DNA from 3 places in the Intestinimonas sp. RTP31139st1_F5_RTP31139_211217 genome. Region 2 is predicted to be linked to each of the others. Evidence: riboswitches for the same ligand, from Rfam matches in the RefSeq annotation. Region 2 holds a riboswitch; each other region holds the start of a gene.
The links. Region 2 has a riboswitch for cobalamin ahead of ABUA09_RS10885 (cysteine-rich small domain-containing protein). Riboswitches for the same ligand answer to the same signal wherever they lie in the genome.
Positions count from the first base shown of each region.

Region 1: another riboswitch for cobalamin. It lies ahead of ABUA09_RS09520 (Ig-like domain-containing protein); the one in region 2 lies ahead of ABUA09_RS10885 (cysteine-rich small domain-containing protein).
Region 3: another riboswitch for cobalamin. It lies ahead of ABUA09_RS05635 (nitrogenase component 1); the one in region 2 lies ahead of ABUA09_RS10885 (cysteine-rich small domain-containing protein).

Region 1 is NZ_JBCOAQ010000012.1:23,675-28,169, reverse strand. It holds gene ABUA09_RS09525 (NlpC/P60 family protein) at 1-1,845, shown strand, start outside; cobalamin riboswitch at 2,204-2,449, shown strand; gene ABUA09_RS09520 (Ig-like domain-containing protein) at 2,799-4,495, shown strand, end outside.
Region 2 is NZ_JBCOAQ010000016.1:1,208-5,702, forward strand. It holds gene dpsA (dipicolinate synthase subunit DpsA) at 1-718, shown strand, start outside; gene ABUA09_RS10880 (dipicolinate synthase subunit B) at 721-1,320, shown strand; gene ABUA09_RS10885 (cysteine-rich small domain-containing protein) at 1,423-1,734, opposite strand; cobalamin riboswitch at 1,850-2,033, opposite strand; gene ABUA09_RS10890 (RidA family protein) at 2,134-2,514, opposite strand; gene ABUA09_RS10895 (asparaginase) at 2,655-3,668, opposite strand; gene ABUA09_RS10900 (M55 family metallopeptidase) at 3,687-4,487, opposite strand.
Region 3 is NZ_JBCOAQ010000005.1:25,731-30,225, forward strand. It holds gene ABUA09_RS05625 (dihydrofolate reductase family protein) at 1-606, shown strand, start outside; gene brnQ (branched-chain amino acid transport system II carrier protein) at 755-2,053, opposite strand; cobalamin riboswitch at 2,190-2,376, shown strand; gene ABUA09_RS05635 (nitrogenase component 1) at 2,512-4,014, shown strand; gene ABUA09_RS05640 (nitrogenase component 1) at 4,011-4,495, shown strand, end outside.

The DNA of each region.
Region 1 (4,495 bases), on a different contig from region 2:
AGTACCGGCAAGCGTGGGACTGTTGCGGCGGCAGACGGGATGCGCCGTGTGGCCGGACACAAACGGAAGCAAAATCAGGCGCAGCCGCCCAGAACCGCCCCGCAGCAGGAACACCCGGTATCTCCAGAGATCTATACCCAAGCCCCGGAGACCACCTCGGAACCACCCATCTCAACGGCCCCAAAACCCACGATGGAGCGGGCCAGACAGCAGTTTGCCCAAAAGCGTCGGTTAGAAGCGGCAAGGAGTACAGAAGTCAAGCTACGCCCATCGACTATGCCAACAGCATCTGGATCGGATGGCATTTTTCCATCTGCATCAGAGCAACCCAGGGATAGCCGCGTGTTTTCGCCGCCCACTTCAAAGGAGCGTGGGCGGCGAAAGATGGTGCAGAGTACCATACAGAAGCAGCAACGGGCGGGGCAACTGGCCGAAAAAAGAACTGCCGCCTCTTCCTTCAGACACTCTGAAAAGATCCGCTCTGGACCCAGCGTTTCCGTCAAGCATCCGCCTATGGGGGTCAAGCAGACCGTCCACGGTCAAAGGGGAATATTCTCACCAGGAGCAACCCACGCACGAAAGGCAAGGCAGGCCGTCCAGCGCAAGACCCAGCAAAAGATGCTGGAGCAGACCACAAAAAAGGCGGCTCAGGCGGCGAAGGACGGTGGTCAGCTGGCCCTGCGGGCCGGTGCTGCGGTAGGTCGTGCGACGGCCTCTGCCGTCAGCTCCATCATGGCTGCTGGCGGTGGCGCGGCTGTGCAGGTGGTGCTTTTGGTAGTGATCGTCATTGGCGCTATCACCGCCTCACCGTTTGGCATTCTGTTCGCAGGAGAAAGCACAGCACCCGATACCGTGCCGGTGTCAGGTGCTGTGGCTCAGGTACAGTATGACTTCAATGCCGAGCTGATGGCTTTGCAGACAGCGGACACATACGACGATATGACGCTCCAGGGGACGATCCCGGACTGGGCGGAGGTGCTGGCCGTTTTTGCGGTGAAGGTTGCTGGAAACGATGGTGCTGACGCCGCCGATGTGGCGACCCTGGATGCTGACCGGATTTCCCGGCTGAAGGTGGTTTTCGCGGATATGTGTACCGTGTCCCATACCGTCGATGTGATCGACCACCCGGACAGTGACCCCGACGATGGCCGGGATGATAGCTGGACGGAGAAGCACCTGAAGATCGTCATCGTGCCTAAAACTGCGGAAGAAATGAAAACCGTCTATGACTTCACGGGACAGCAGATCTCTATGTTGGACGAATTGCTGGCTCACCGTGACCTTCTCATGGAACTGGTGGGTGATTTGGTCACGATCACCGCTGATGCGTCTGAGATTCTAAAGCGGCTTCCGGCAGACCTCTCGCCGGAGCGAAAAGCGGTGGTACAAACAGCCTGTTCTCTTGTCGGCAAGGTCAATTACTTCTGGGGAGGAAAATCCTCCGCCATAGGCTGGGACAGCCGTTGGGGACAGCTGAAAGAAGTCACAGCGGCGGGCAGCCCCACTACCGGCACCTACCGCCCCTATGGACTGGACTGCTCCGGTTTTGTAGATTGGGTATTCAATAATGCAATGGGTTGTGTCATCGGCCATGGCGGAGGCGCAGCCAGTCAGCACACCTATTGTTCCACCATTACATGGGAGGAAGCAGCTCCCGGTGATTTGGTGTTTTATCCTGGAGATAGCCACGTCGGCATCGTCGGCGGCAGAGATAAAAATGGCGAACTGCTGGTCATCCATTGTGCCAGCGGCGCAAACAATGTGGTCATTACCGGAAAATCTGGCTTTGCCGCCATTACCAGACCGACCATTTATTCAGCGGAGGCATCAGATGGGACTGCTTGATACACTGGCCGAGAAAATGCAATGTGAATATCTATCTGATCTGCGGTATCTTCCTCGGCCCAACATGGTGTTGCAGTGCGCTTTAGCGGAACTATCATTGGAGGAGTTTCCGGAAAGCGAATGGCTTGACGCGGCATTGTATTTGTGCGGAATAAAATGTGCTGACACCGCAGCTGCACAGCGCTCTATGCGTTCTTTTTTGTAATAGTTGTAACTGCAAAACAGCCACGAACCATTGATTTGGTTCGTGGCTGCAGCCTGTCGAAAAAGTCCCCGACAAAAGCTGGACTTTTTCGACAGGCTAATGTATAATAAGCCATAAAGAAAATAGTATGCTTTTGTCCGAGTAAGTTGGTACAAAGAAATATAGTGGCATCGTGCCCCCGTGAAAAAGCTGCCGAAAATGGCAGGTGCGGGGATGAGGAAATTCGGTGAGAATCCGGAGCAAAAGCCATTTCCGTATATATCGGAGATTGCTGTTCGCGGCGTGAGTCGGCCATTGGGGGGGGGAACCCTGAGAAGGTAGAACAGCGAGCGCAGGGCCTTTTTAAAAGAAGGCCCCAAAGGTATGAACCGGAAGACCTACGATGTTGGAGACCGGAACCGTGAAAGTGAGGCGATGGAAGTGAACACGGAAAGAGTGGGCCGTGGAAGAGAAATCTTCTATGGCCCACTCTTTCCAATTTGTGGAAATAAACGGAACTAGGTCATGCTTTTTAAGAAGAAACGCTTTAGACATGAAAGAGAAACGTCGGAAGGACAAGCGGCAAAACAGCGCCGCCGCGCCGGTCCATATCGTAATAAAGCTAGGGAGGGAAGATAAGGAAGAGCGTGCAGAGGGTCCGGCCGTTAAAATCTACAGATGGGGGTGCGGCAATGATTGGAGCAGCAGATGCTGATGGCTCTTGAGCAAATGGAGAAGACATAAGATCTAAGAGGGGGAAAACGTGTACATGAAGAAACTAAAAATAAAAAAGCCGCTGGCGGTACTGCTTGTACTGGCCATGTGTCTGGCACTTCTGCCGGCAACAGTGAGTGCGCAGTCTGCCGAAGACACGCAGGCAACCGTAGAGAACATAAAGATTGCTGAACAAGGCGGGAGCGTTCAAATCGGAGACAGACTCCCGCTGACAGTTGAATTTTCTCCGGAAACCGCGAGCGATGAGCTCGAGTGGAGCAGCTCGGATCCGACTGTGGCGTCCGTGGACGGGGACGGTGTGGTTACCGGAAAGGGGCTTGGGACGGCAACCATTACGGCCGAGACCGCAAGGAACGACGGGACAACGGCTGAGAGCACCTGTACCGTTACAGTAACAGACGATCCGTACGCTGTTCAGGTCTATATTCCTAAGGGCCTCATCGCAGAGAATGGAATCTCTTTTTATCCGACGGAGGGATTCGGTACGGATAACCGGGATACGTTTGGGGAAGAAAGCGCCATTACCGCGTATACCAAGGATGCACAGAGCGACGATCAATATGATGTTTATTCGATGACGCTTGAACGCGGAATCTACTCTTTCCGCGCCGTGGATGAGAAAGGCAACAGCCTTGGCGGCGGGGCCTTTCGGATTCCGGCCGAAGGCGGCGGGGGAACCTATCAGAGCGTAGACGACACAAAGATCTATTTGCGTCTGATTGAGTCCTATGTCGTAAATGAATACGATGGGGAAAAAGCTACTGCTGAGGACTATTCCGTCAGGCTGATGAACAAAATCGGCGTGGCGACGATGGGCGATCCCTATATAAATTCGGCTGGTTACGAGTGCTATCCCACGCTCGCATTTGTCAGTGGGAACGCACTGCTCTATTACAACGTGTTTACACCGTCCAAGGATTATGCGGTTGAACATGGCGTTGGGGCGACCATTTGGGGAAACTATGCAGTTCAGCCTGAAGAGGGAGCGGCTACCTTTGGTACAAAGCTCAACGAAACCTCCACCTTTACCATTAACGCTCCGAAAGGGGCGGAAGCGGCCCTATATACACAGGTGCTCAACTTTAACGCTGAACGGATTGACAGTGTGAAGACTGTTGATCTGGGAGACGGGACAGTAGACCATGTTTTCAATATCACACGCAGTAGTAACGTGACTTACCGCGTCTCTATGGAAGGCATGAGAACAGAGGCCGGCTTTGTGGGCAATGTCTCCGGCGATAGGCTGGAAGTCAACTTTGATGCATCTCGGTCGCCGAAAGAGTTGCGCACCTCCGGAGACGCGTTCAGCGAAAGTAGTCTGTTGCTGAATATCAATGAACGCAATAAGCTGGAGCTGGACATAGGCGAGCAGTATAAGGTGCGCGCTTACCGCGCGGCCTGGCAGATTATCCATACAATAACGGATAATATCATGGTCGAGCCGGATTTCCATTATCATGTTGTCTCTGGAGAGGACATCATCTCCATTGAGACAATGGATGGAGGCAACGCAGGCGATAACTGGGCTTGGGTCACCGCAAAGAAGGAAGGGGTGGCCATTGTCGAGGTAAGCTACGACGCGCTGGATGTAAACGACGCCGGGAAGGGCATGTGGATGACGGCCACCAGCGGTTTCTACGGCGCCACCGACCCCATTCGTACAGGGGTATTTGTGGTGACCGTGGGTGACCAATACAAAGAGATATCGGGAGTCGACTGGGATGCCGAGTA
Region 2 (4,495 bases):
GGCGGCCCTCGCAGACTGCGTGATCCTCCCCCTCCCGGCTGCGGGGGAGGGCGGACGGCTCAACGCTCCGCTCTCTCAGGAGCGGCCGCCCCTGACCCAGGTGCTGGACGCGCTGCGCCCCGGTCAGGTGGTCTGTGCCGGCAAGGTGGGCCGGGAACTTCTGGACCAGGCGAAAGAGCGGGGGTTGCGCCTGGTGGACTACTTTACCAGAGAAGAGCTGGCGGTCGCCAACGCGGTGCCTACTGCGGAGGGAGCGATTCAAATCGCCATGGAAGAGCTGCCCGTCACCATCCACGGCGCCCGGGTCCTGGTCCTGGGTTTCGGCCGGCTGGGCAAGCTGTTGGCGCACCGGCTGAACGCCCTGGGCGCCCGGGTCAGCGTGGCGGCCCGGAAGTGGGCTGACCTCGCCTGGGCCGAGGCATACGGGTATGGGGCCGAGCAGATCGAACGCCTGGACGGCTATCTGTGCGGCTATGATCTGGTGGTGAACACCGTCCCGGTACGGGTCCTGGACGCGGAGCGCCTGGCCGATCTGCGCCCCGGCTGCCTGGTCATCGATCTTGCATCCAAGCCGGGGGGAGTGGATTTTGAGGCGGCGGTGCGGCAGGGGGTCAGGGCGATTTGGGCCCTTTCCCTGCCGGGCAAGGTGGCCCCAGTGACCTCTGGAAAGATTATCCGTGACACGATCTATAATATATGGAATGAGTTAGGAGTCTGAGCATGGAACAGGTACGTGTGGGGTTCGCTTTCTGCGGCTCATTTTGTACATATGATCAGGTGATGCCGGCGCTGGAACGGGCAAAGGCCAGATATGGAGCGGTCACGCCCATCATCTCGGAGAAAAGCGCCGATACGGACACACGCTTCGGCGCGGCCCACGAGTTCATGCGGGAGATGGAGCGCATTTGCGACAGGCGGGTCATCGACTCCATCCAGAAGGCAGAGCCCATCGGCCCCCAAAAGCTGCTGGATGTGCTGGTCATCGCCCCCTGTACGGGGAGCACGCTGGCGCGGTTGGCAAATGGCTTCAGCGATACGTCGGTGACGATGGCGGCCAAAGCCATGTGGCGGAATGGGCGTCCCGTGGTCCTCGCCGTGTCCACCAACGACGGCCTGAGCGGCTCGGCCAAAAACATTGCGACGCTTCTGGACAAGAAGAACGTCTACTTTGTCCCCTACCGGCAGGATGACCCAGTAAAAAAACCCACCTCTCTGGTGGCGGATTTTACCCAGATCAATGCCGCTGTGGACGCCGCCCTGGAGGGCCGGCAGCTCCAGCCCCTGCTGTTGGGACCCGCCGAAGAACCGGCGCATGGATGAAGCATGAGAATACCCCCGGCGGCTGTTGCCGCCGGGGGTATTCTTTCGTCAAAGGGAATGGAAAAGATAGGATGGATTCCCCTTCCCGTAAAAGGGGCAGGATCAGACGCCGCGTCTGCGCGACTCCGCCATGCGGCGGGCAATTTCCTGAAACTTGGAGGTAATGTACCCGTAATTGTCCCGCCGGTGGGGAAGAGTACAGCGGGTACAGTCTTTCACACCGCTCTCGGTATAGGAGAAATTTCCCCCGCAGTCGGGTCCCAGGGCGTAGAGAGGGCAGTAGCAGAACAGACAGTTAAAATTCTCCGGGTCGTCGGTGGGGTGGCAGGGGAAATATTCGCACGCCCGGTTACAGAAGAAAGAATACCCCTTGCCCTTCCAGTAAGGCTCCTGGGTCTTGGTCTCATCGGACATAGCTAAAGCTCCTTTCCCGGTCTTCACCAAAAATAAAAAGCTGCGTCCCGGAGGGCGCAGCGATACGCGCTGAAAGGCAGGCGTAGCAGCACCCTCTCAGGCTCGGAGAGGTTTGGATGTGCGTCATACGCAGGCAGGTATTCTGACTTCGGCGTCCAGCGCGGTCCCCGCCTTCCCGGAGTTGCCTCCAGTGGCGCTGTGGGGGTCCGCTCCGCCTATACAGCAACGGCTTTGTGCGGGATTCTCACCCGGCTTCCCTTTGTCTGCCCGAAATGGGCGCCTGCGTACCAGTCGGATTTAATTGTCCCTAACAGCATACTCTGAATCCCGCCCTATGTCAAGGGGAGAAAAGAGTCTGAGCATGGAAACCATGCTCAGACTCTTGAGAATCAGGGGGTGTCAGCAGGCCGCGACCAGCTCGATCTCCACCAGCACGTCCTTGGGAAGGCGGCTCACCTCCACGCAGGCGCGGGCGGGGCAGGGGCCCTCGAAAAAGGCGGCATAGGCCTCGTTGACCTCGGGGAAATGGGCCATATCGGTAAGGAAGATGGTGGTCTTTACCACGTCGGCAAAGGTGAGGTCCGCCTCCTTGAGGATGGCGGCGAGATTGGCCATGGACTGCTTGGTCTGGATGGAGTAGCTGGCCTCCACCACCGAGCCGGTGGCCGGGTCGACAGGGATCTGACCGGAAATATAGAGGAAGCCGTTGGCCTTCACGGCCTGAGAATAGGGCCCGATGGCCTGGGGGGCATTGTCGGTGTGGATGTACTGAACACTCATGAGTACGACCTCTTTTCAAAAAATTTTTCTGAACGCATGATTTACTTTCAGTATAACAGCGCAGGAAGAAATGAGCAAGTATTTTTCCGGCTTCAGCGCGGCCGGAAAACTACCCCCACCCCGAATGGCGCGTGCGGCGGTCAGGCGACGCCGCACGGTTCCAGCCGGAAGACCAGTTCGGTACAGCCTACAACAGCGTGGTGATTGTTGTAGAGGTTTCTGTCCTGAAAGCTGGGCAGAGAACAGGCCTCCTCCGGCGTGATGACCCCGAGCTGGGTGAGGACCGATAGGATGGCATAGGGGACGATGGAGGAGGCGCCGTCTTCCATTTTGAGAGCGATGCCGATCCCCCTGTCCCTGAGGCCCACGGCATAGAAGGCGCTGGCACCCGATTTGCAGAAGAGCCGTTCCCCAAAGGCGGCCATCAGTTGGGTACAGATCCGTTCGGACCCCGCCACCATCTCCGGGTGAGCGGTCATGGCGGAGGTGACGCGGCGTACGGCGGCGGCCCGGGCTGGGTCAAAGAGCGAGGGGAGGGACATGCGGGCGTACCCCTGGGCCAGGCGGGAAAGGGGCAGGGCGTGGACAGGGACGCCGCAGCCGTCCACAGCCAGCCGAACTTCCGATTCCTCCACGCCGCACATGTCGGCAAACACCGAGAGGATACGCCGCTGGACCGGGTGGTCCGGAGAAATATAGTTTTCCAAGGGCTCCCCCAGATGACGGGCGGTGATGAGCATACCGGCGTGTTTTCCGGAGCAGTCGCAGTAGATGGGGGCCCGGGGGACGCCGGCGAGCTTCAGAGCATCCTCGGCCGGGACGTACATAGGATATTCCGCCCCGCAGTGCAGGTCGCTGGGGGAGAGTCCCGCCTTCCGGAGAATACTCTCCACAGCCTCGATGTGAAAGGGCTCTCCGTTGTGGGAGGCACAGATGACAGCCAGCTCCCGCTGGGTGATACCGTAGTGCTCCAGCGCGCCGCTCTCCGCCACGGGGACGGCCTGGATAGGCTTGGCGGAGGAACGGGCAAAGGTGAGGCGCTCCGGGTCACCCAGCTTCCAGAGAAGCCGGCCCGTGTGGTCTGTTACCGCAATGTGGCCCCCATGGACCTGGTCCACCAGTTCCCCGCGGTATTGATAGGCGATATCAGCCATAGCGCGTGCCCCCGTTTCTCAAATTACAAAGTAGAAAAAGCGAAGTACGTCGCCGTAATCGTCGGCATCGAAGGCCACAGTGGTGGGAGAGAGGAGGCTGGCGCCGGGGTAGTGGGAGCTCCCATAGGCGTCATAATGGTGCAGATAGGTGACCTCCACATGGAAGTGATCGGGAAGGACCGGGGGCTTGGCGGTCTTTGCGGCCGCCACAGCCCGGGCCGCCATGCCTTCGATCTCCTCCTGAACGAGTTCCGGGGTCTTTGTAAGGACACCATAGCCATGGCCGGACTTGGTGGGCACGGTGAGGATGCCGGGCACGGCGCGCGCCGCCGCTGCGCACAGGCCTTCGTCGCCGCTGGCAAACAGGGTGGGGACGCCCCGATAAGCGGCAGCATGGGCGGAGACCTCGAATTCTCCCCACAGGGCCCCGTTGACCATGAGCCGGAAAATGCGGGAGCTCACCATGGTATGGGAAGTGGGGTTGCCGGAGGCCGAGGCGGCATCGTGAAAGCCCACCATCAGCATACCGTCGTAACTCTCGTCGAAGATACCGGTAAGGCCCACGATATCGTGGGTCACGCCCCGAAGGAGCCGGGCACCCTTGGGGAGCAGAGCGCAGTCGATGTTGCAGCCGTCCCCGTGCCCATCCTCTATTATGACCTCGTCAGCCCCGGCGGAGAAGAGGCCGCGGGCCGCGGCGGCGGCCTCCAAAGTCATTTCCCGGGCCATAGGCGCATAACAACTGTTGGCTGAGCGGGCCTCGTCCCAGCAGGACAGAGAAGCCACGCCCTCGATGTCACACAGCACGTAAAATTTCATGCATGCTC
Region 3 (4,495 bases), on a different contig from region 2:
TTAGATGTAGACAGAGATTTCCCTAAAATTGTGGGCGTTCAAGAAGGACTGCACCAGTATTATGAGATAGAGCAGACAACCGATTTGTGGTCGCTCAATTCTGGCAGAGTACAGAAAAAGATGGGCGTCAACTCGAAGGGAATGCCGAATAAGTCGTCTGTTTCCTTTGTAATCATCGACAACAATCATTTGACCAAACAAGGTATTCGCTATTTTTGCGCCCGCTCAAAAGAATTTGTGCTGGTCACATCCAACGCAGACCATCCGGCATTTCAGGTGAATGAGGACAACCTTCATATCATCTGTCAGAGCAAGCTGTCTTTGCCTGATGCACTTGCAAAACTCAGGTCAGAATATGGCTGTGAGAGAATCACCATACAAAGCGGCGGTACATTAAACGGGCTGTTTCTTCGGGAAAAGCTGTTTGATTATATTGATATTGTTATTGCCCCCATTTTAATTGGCGGCAAGGATACATCCACACTGATTGATGGGAAATCTTTGCTATCAGAAAGTGAATTATCCCAATTGGGTGTGCTGAAATTGCAAGAATGTATGGTCTTGGAAAACTCGTATCTCAGATTGCGTTACCAGGTAATCCACTGACAACTTCCAGTTTGCTGCTCTTTCCTACGAGCACTTTCCCCGAAATTGTCATAGTGGGTTACATACTATAAACAGGGCAAGGCAGACCATTGCGGTCTGCCTTGCCCTTAACTTCTTTATGAAGCCTTACCCTTCCGCCGTTCCTTTTTTACTGTTTTCCTCTTTCCGGCAGCAGGACGCCCACCAGAATACCCAGGAGAGCCGGGATCACCCAGCCCAAGCCAATGGAGGCCAAAGGCACCGCGTCCAAGAGCGGGATCGGGACTCCCAGATCCTTTAGCGCAAAGAGGACGCTGCACACACCGGTAACCGCCACAGGGACCGAATAGGCGCAGCGATGCTCCGCCAGCCGCTTCTGAAAGAAGGAGAGCGCAATGAGCACAATGGCCACCGGGTAGATCGCCCCCAGAACTGGAACGGATATCCGAAGGATAAGGTCCAGCCCGGCATTTGCGATCGCCATGCTTACCACCGCAAACATCGCGGCCCATCCCCGATAAGAGAGTCTGGGCCAGAGCAGGGAAAAATACTCGCCGCAAGAGCTGATGAGCCCCACACAGACATTGAAGCAAGCAATGACAAAAATCGCCGCCAGCAGCAGGCTGCCGGTTTTTCCAAACAGGGCGGGAACAATATTGGTCAGCACCACCGCGCCGTTGGCGGCCCCCGGGAAAGCCCCGCCGGACAGCGCTCCCACGTGGGCCAGCATGGAATAGACGGCCAGAAGCATGGCACCGGCGATCCAGCCGGCCCGGACCGTACTCTTCACCACATCCTCTTCCCGCTCCACTCCCATGGCACGGATATTCAGGGAAATGATGATGCCGAAGACCAGGGCAGCAATGGTGTCCATGGTCTGGTAGCCGTCTAGGAAGCCTTTCGCCACGGGATTTGCGGCATAGGCCGCATCCTGGGGCGGTCCGTAGCCCTCCAGCGGATTTACAAGACAGCCTACGAAGGTGACCACGATCAGCAGGATCAGAATGGGGCACATGACCTTGCCCAGGCGATCCGTCAGCTTCTCCGGACGGAGCGCCACCCACAGGGCAGCGGCGAAAAACACCAGCGAATAGAGCAGTTGAAGCAGCCCGAGGGGGGCGTCCGGCCCCGCAAAGGGAGGGACCGCCATCTCAAAGGAGGTGCTGGCCGTTCTGGGAATGGCCAGACACGGGCCAATGGACAGATAGGCCAAAATGGTGAACACCCGTGAAAAGAGTGGATGTACCCGGTTCCCCAGCGCGGCAAGTCCCCCGGACCGTGCCACCGCCACCACGCCCAGCACCGGCAGTCCCACTGCGCTGAACGCCATTCCCAGCATGGCGGGCCAGGTGAGCGTTCCCGCCTGCGCGCCGACTCCAGGTGGGAAAATCAGGTTCCCCGCGCCAAAAAACATGGAAAAAAGGGTGAATCCAACCAGCGCCTGGCGTTTTCCACTGAGCTTTTTCATCGCGCCCCTCCGTCCGACCGAAATCTCACATCTTTAGGAATTTATTATACCGGAGTATTCTCCCATTGTAAACAGGCCGTTTCGCCTGTCCGTGAGATTCTATGAAAAAACTCTTGTGCTTTCGATCAGAAAGTAGTATATTGTCATATGTACAAGTTCCGGTTTTTACCGGTGAAAATGGAAGCGGGTGAGAATCCCGCGCGGTCCCGCCGCTGTATGCGCATCAGGCCCCTCCATTGTTGCCACTGAGAATGTTCACATTCTTGGGAAGGCGGAGGTTTCGCCGCGTAAGCCAGAAGACATGCTTGTATATCTCTTGTCTGCTTGCGTGGAAACGAGCCTGGACAGAGTTTCAGTATGGAGCCGTTTTGCTCTCATACTGGTTTTTTGCGACGAATTCGGGTCGCATAGCCGTAATGGCTATGCGACCCTTTTTATTTTTTCAGAGGTGATTCTGCATGCACCAGCCCTTCTTTGACGATCTTCGCACCCTGATGTATCCCTCCGCCCTGCTTCATACCTTCGGGGTCAACGGGAAGGTCTCCGGCAGTGTGGGGGCGGCCGGAGAGATAGGCGGCGGTGTGGTCGTCATACTCCACGGCCCAAGGGGCTGCGGCTTTCACTACCGGCACTCCGCCAGGCGCCGGCACCAGCCCTTTTACCCTCTGCTGTGCTCCGACCTCACGGAGCGCGAGATCATATGCGGTGGAGCGGACGCGCTGCGCCGCACCGTCTCGGAAGCTTGGGATCGCTACCGTCCCGCCCTCATTCTGATCGTCCCCACCCCTGTGAGCGATATCTTGAACGAGGACATCCGCGCTGTAGCGGAGGCGTCCCGCACCCAGGGGATTCGGGTGGCTGCCGTCCAGTCGGAGCTCTTCTCTCACCGGGACAAAAACTATTCCCGCACGCGGGTGCGGGAGTTGGCCCGTCAGAAAATCACCGGAGACAACCGTCTGGAACTGGAGCTTAAGGGGTGCGGCTTTACGGAGGCGCTCTGGGCCCTGGTGGAGCAAGTGATGGAGCCCCAGCCCCCCCTTCCCCGCAGCGTGAATATTGAGACGGTGGGCTGGGGGAGCGAGGGCACCCTGGTTCTGAAGGAAATCGGTTCTTTTCTGGGCCAGTGCGGCATCACCGTCCACTGCTGGATCCCCAGCGCGCCGCTGGAACTTCTGATAACGGCGCCGGCCGCCCGGCTCAACCTGGTCAAACGAGTCCGCTGGGCCCGGAGGATGAAGGAAAGGTTCGGCACCGACTATCTCCATCTCGGCGGCGCCGGACGCTATACGGGCCTGGAGGGTATCGCCCTCTTTTACCGTGATATCGGGGAAAAGCTGGGCCTTCTAGACGAGATGGAGCCCCTTATCGCCGCAGAAACGGAGAAGGCGCTGGCCCAGACCGAAACGGCCCGCCGCACACTGGCGGACTACCGCTGCGCTCTGGTGTGCCGCGGGCTACAGACCGCTCCGCTTCGCCTCAAGCTGTATGCCAGCCTGGGGCTGCCGATCAGCCACATCTGTCTGATCCTGACCCCCGAGATGCGCCGCGAGATGGCCCTGACTCCAGAGCTGGAGGCGCAGCTGATGGACCGGATTCAGGACGCCGCGGGGCTTTATGCCGGCGGCAGCCCCATCCTGCTAAATCCCGGCGAGGCGGAACTGCGTGAGGTCTTTGCCGTTGTGGACGCGGTGGTGGGCACGGGGGACGTTACCCTGGAAGGGCTGGGCGCGCCCCTGATCCCCGCTATGAGCGAGACCGTCTCCCTCTCTTTTGAGTCCTATGTCCGGAACGTATTCCGCCTCTGTGACCGGCTGTCCGCCCGCACCGCACGGGACGAACTCATTCTGAACCGGATGCCCTTTCAGACCCGCTATTACCCCCTGTATGACGGCTCTGAAAGTCTGTGGGCCAAAGAGATGTGGGAGCGCATGTGGCTCTATCGAAAGGAAGATGTGCAATGAAAACGGCGGACGGCTGCAAACTCTTTGGCGCGCATCAGGCCCTTACCGGTATCCAGGGCGGCGTGGTCCTGCTCCACTCGGTGGTGGGGTGTAATTTTGGCTCTATGGCTTTCCATGCGGCCTGTGATATGGCGGACATCCGCCAGACCTGCACGGTCATCAGCGACAGCGATGTGATCTTCGGCGGGGAGGAGTCGCTGTCCCGCGCCCTGCGTCACGCGGAGGAGCTCTGCTCCCCTGAGGTGATCTTCCTGGTGACCGGCTGCGTCAGTGATATCATTCAGGACGATGTCCATTCGGCGGCAAAGGCCTTTCAGGGGCGGGCCAGAGTGGTGACCGTGGAGGCCGCCGGCTACCGCGGCGGGTTGGAGGACGGCTATGAGGCCGCCCTGACCTCCTTGTCTGAGCTCATGTCCCCCCTCCCCACCGCGGAAATTCCCGCCATAAACCTGCTGGGGCTGGGTGCAGACGACCATCGGGC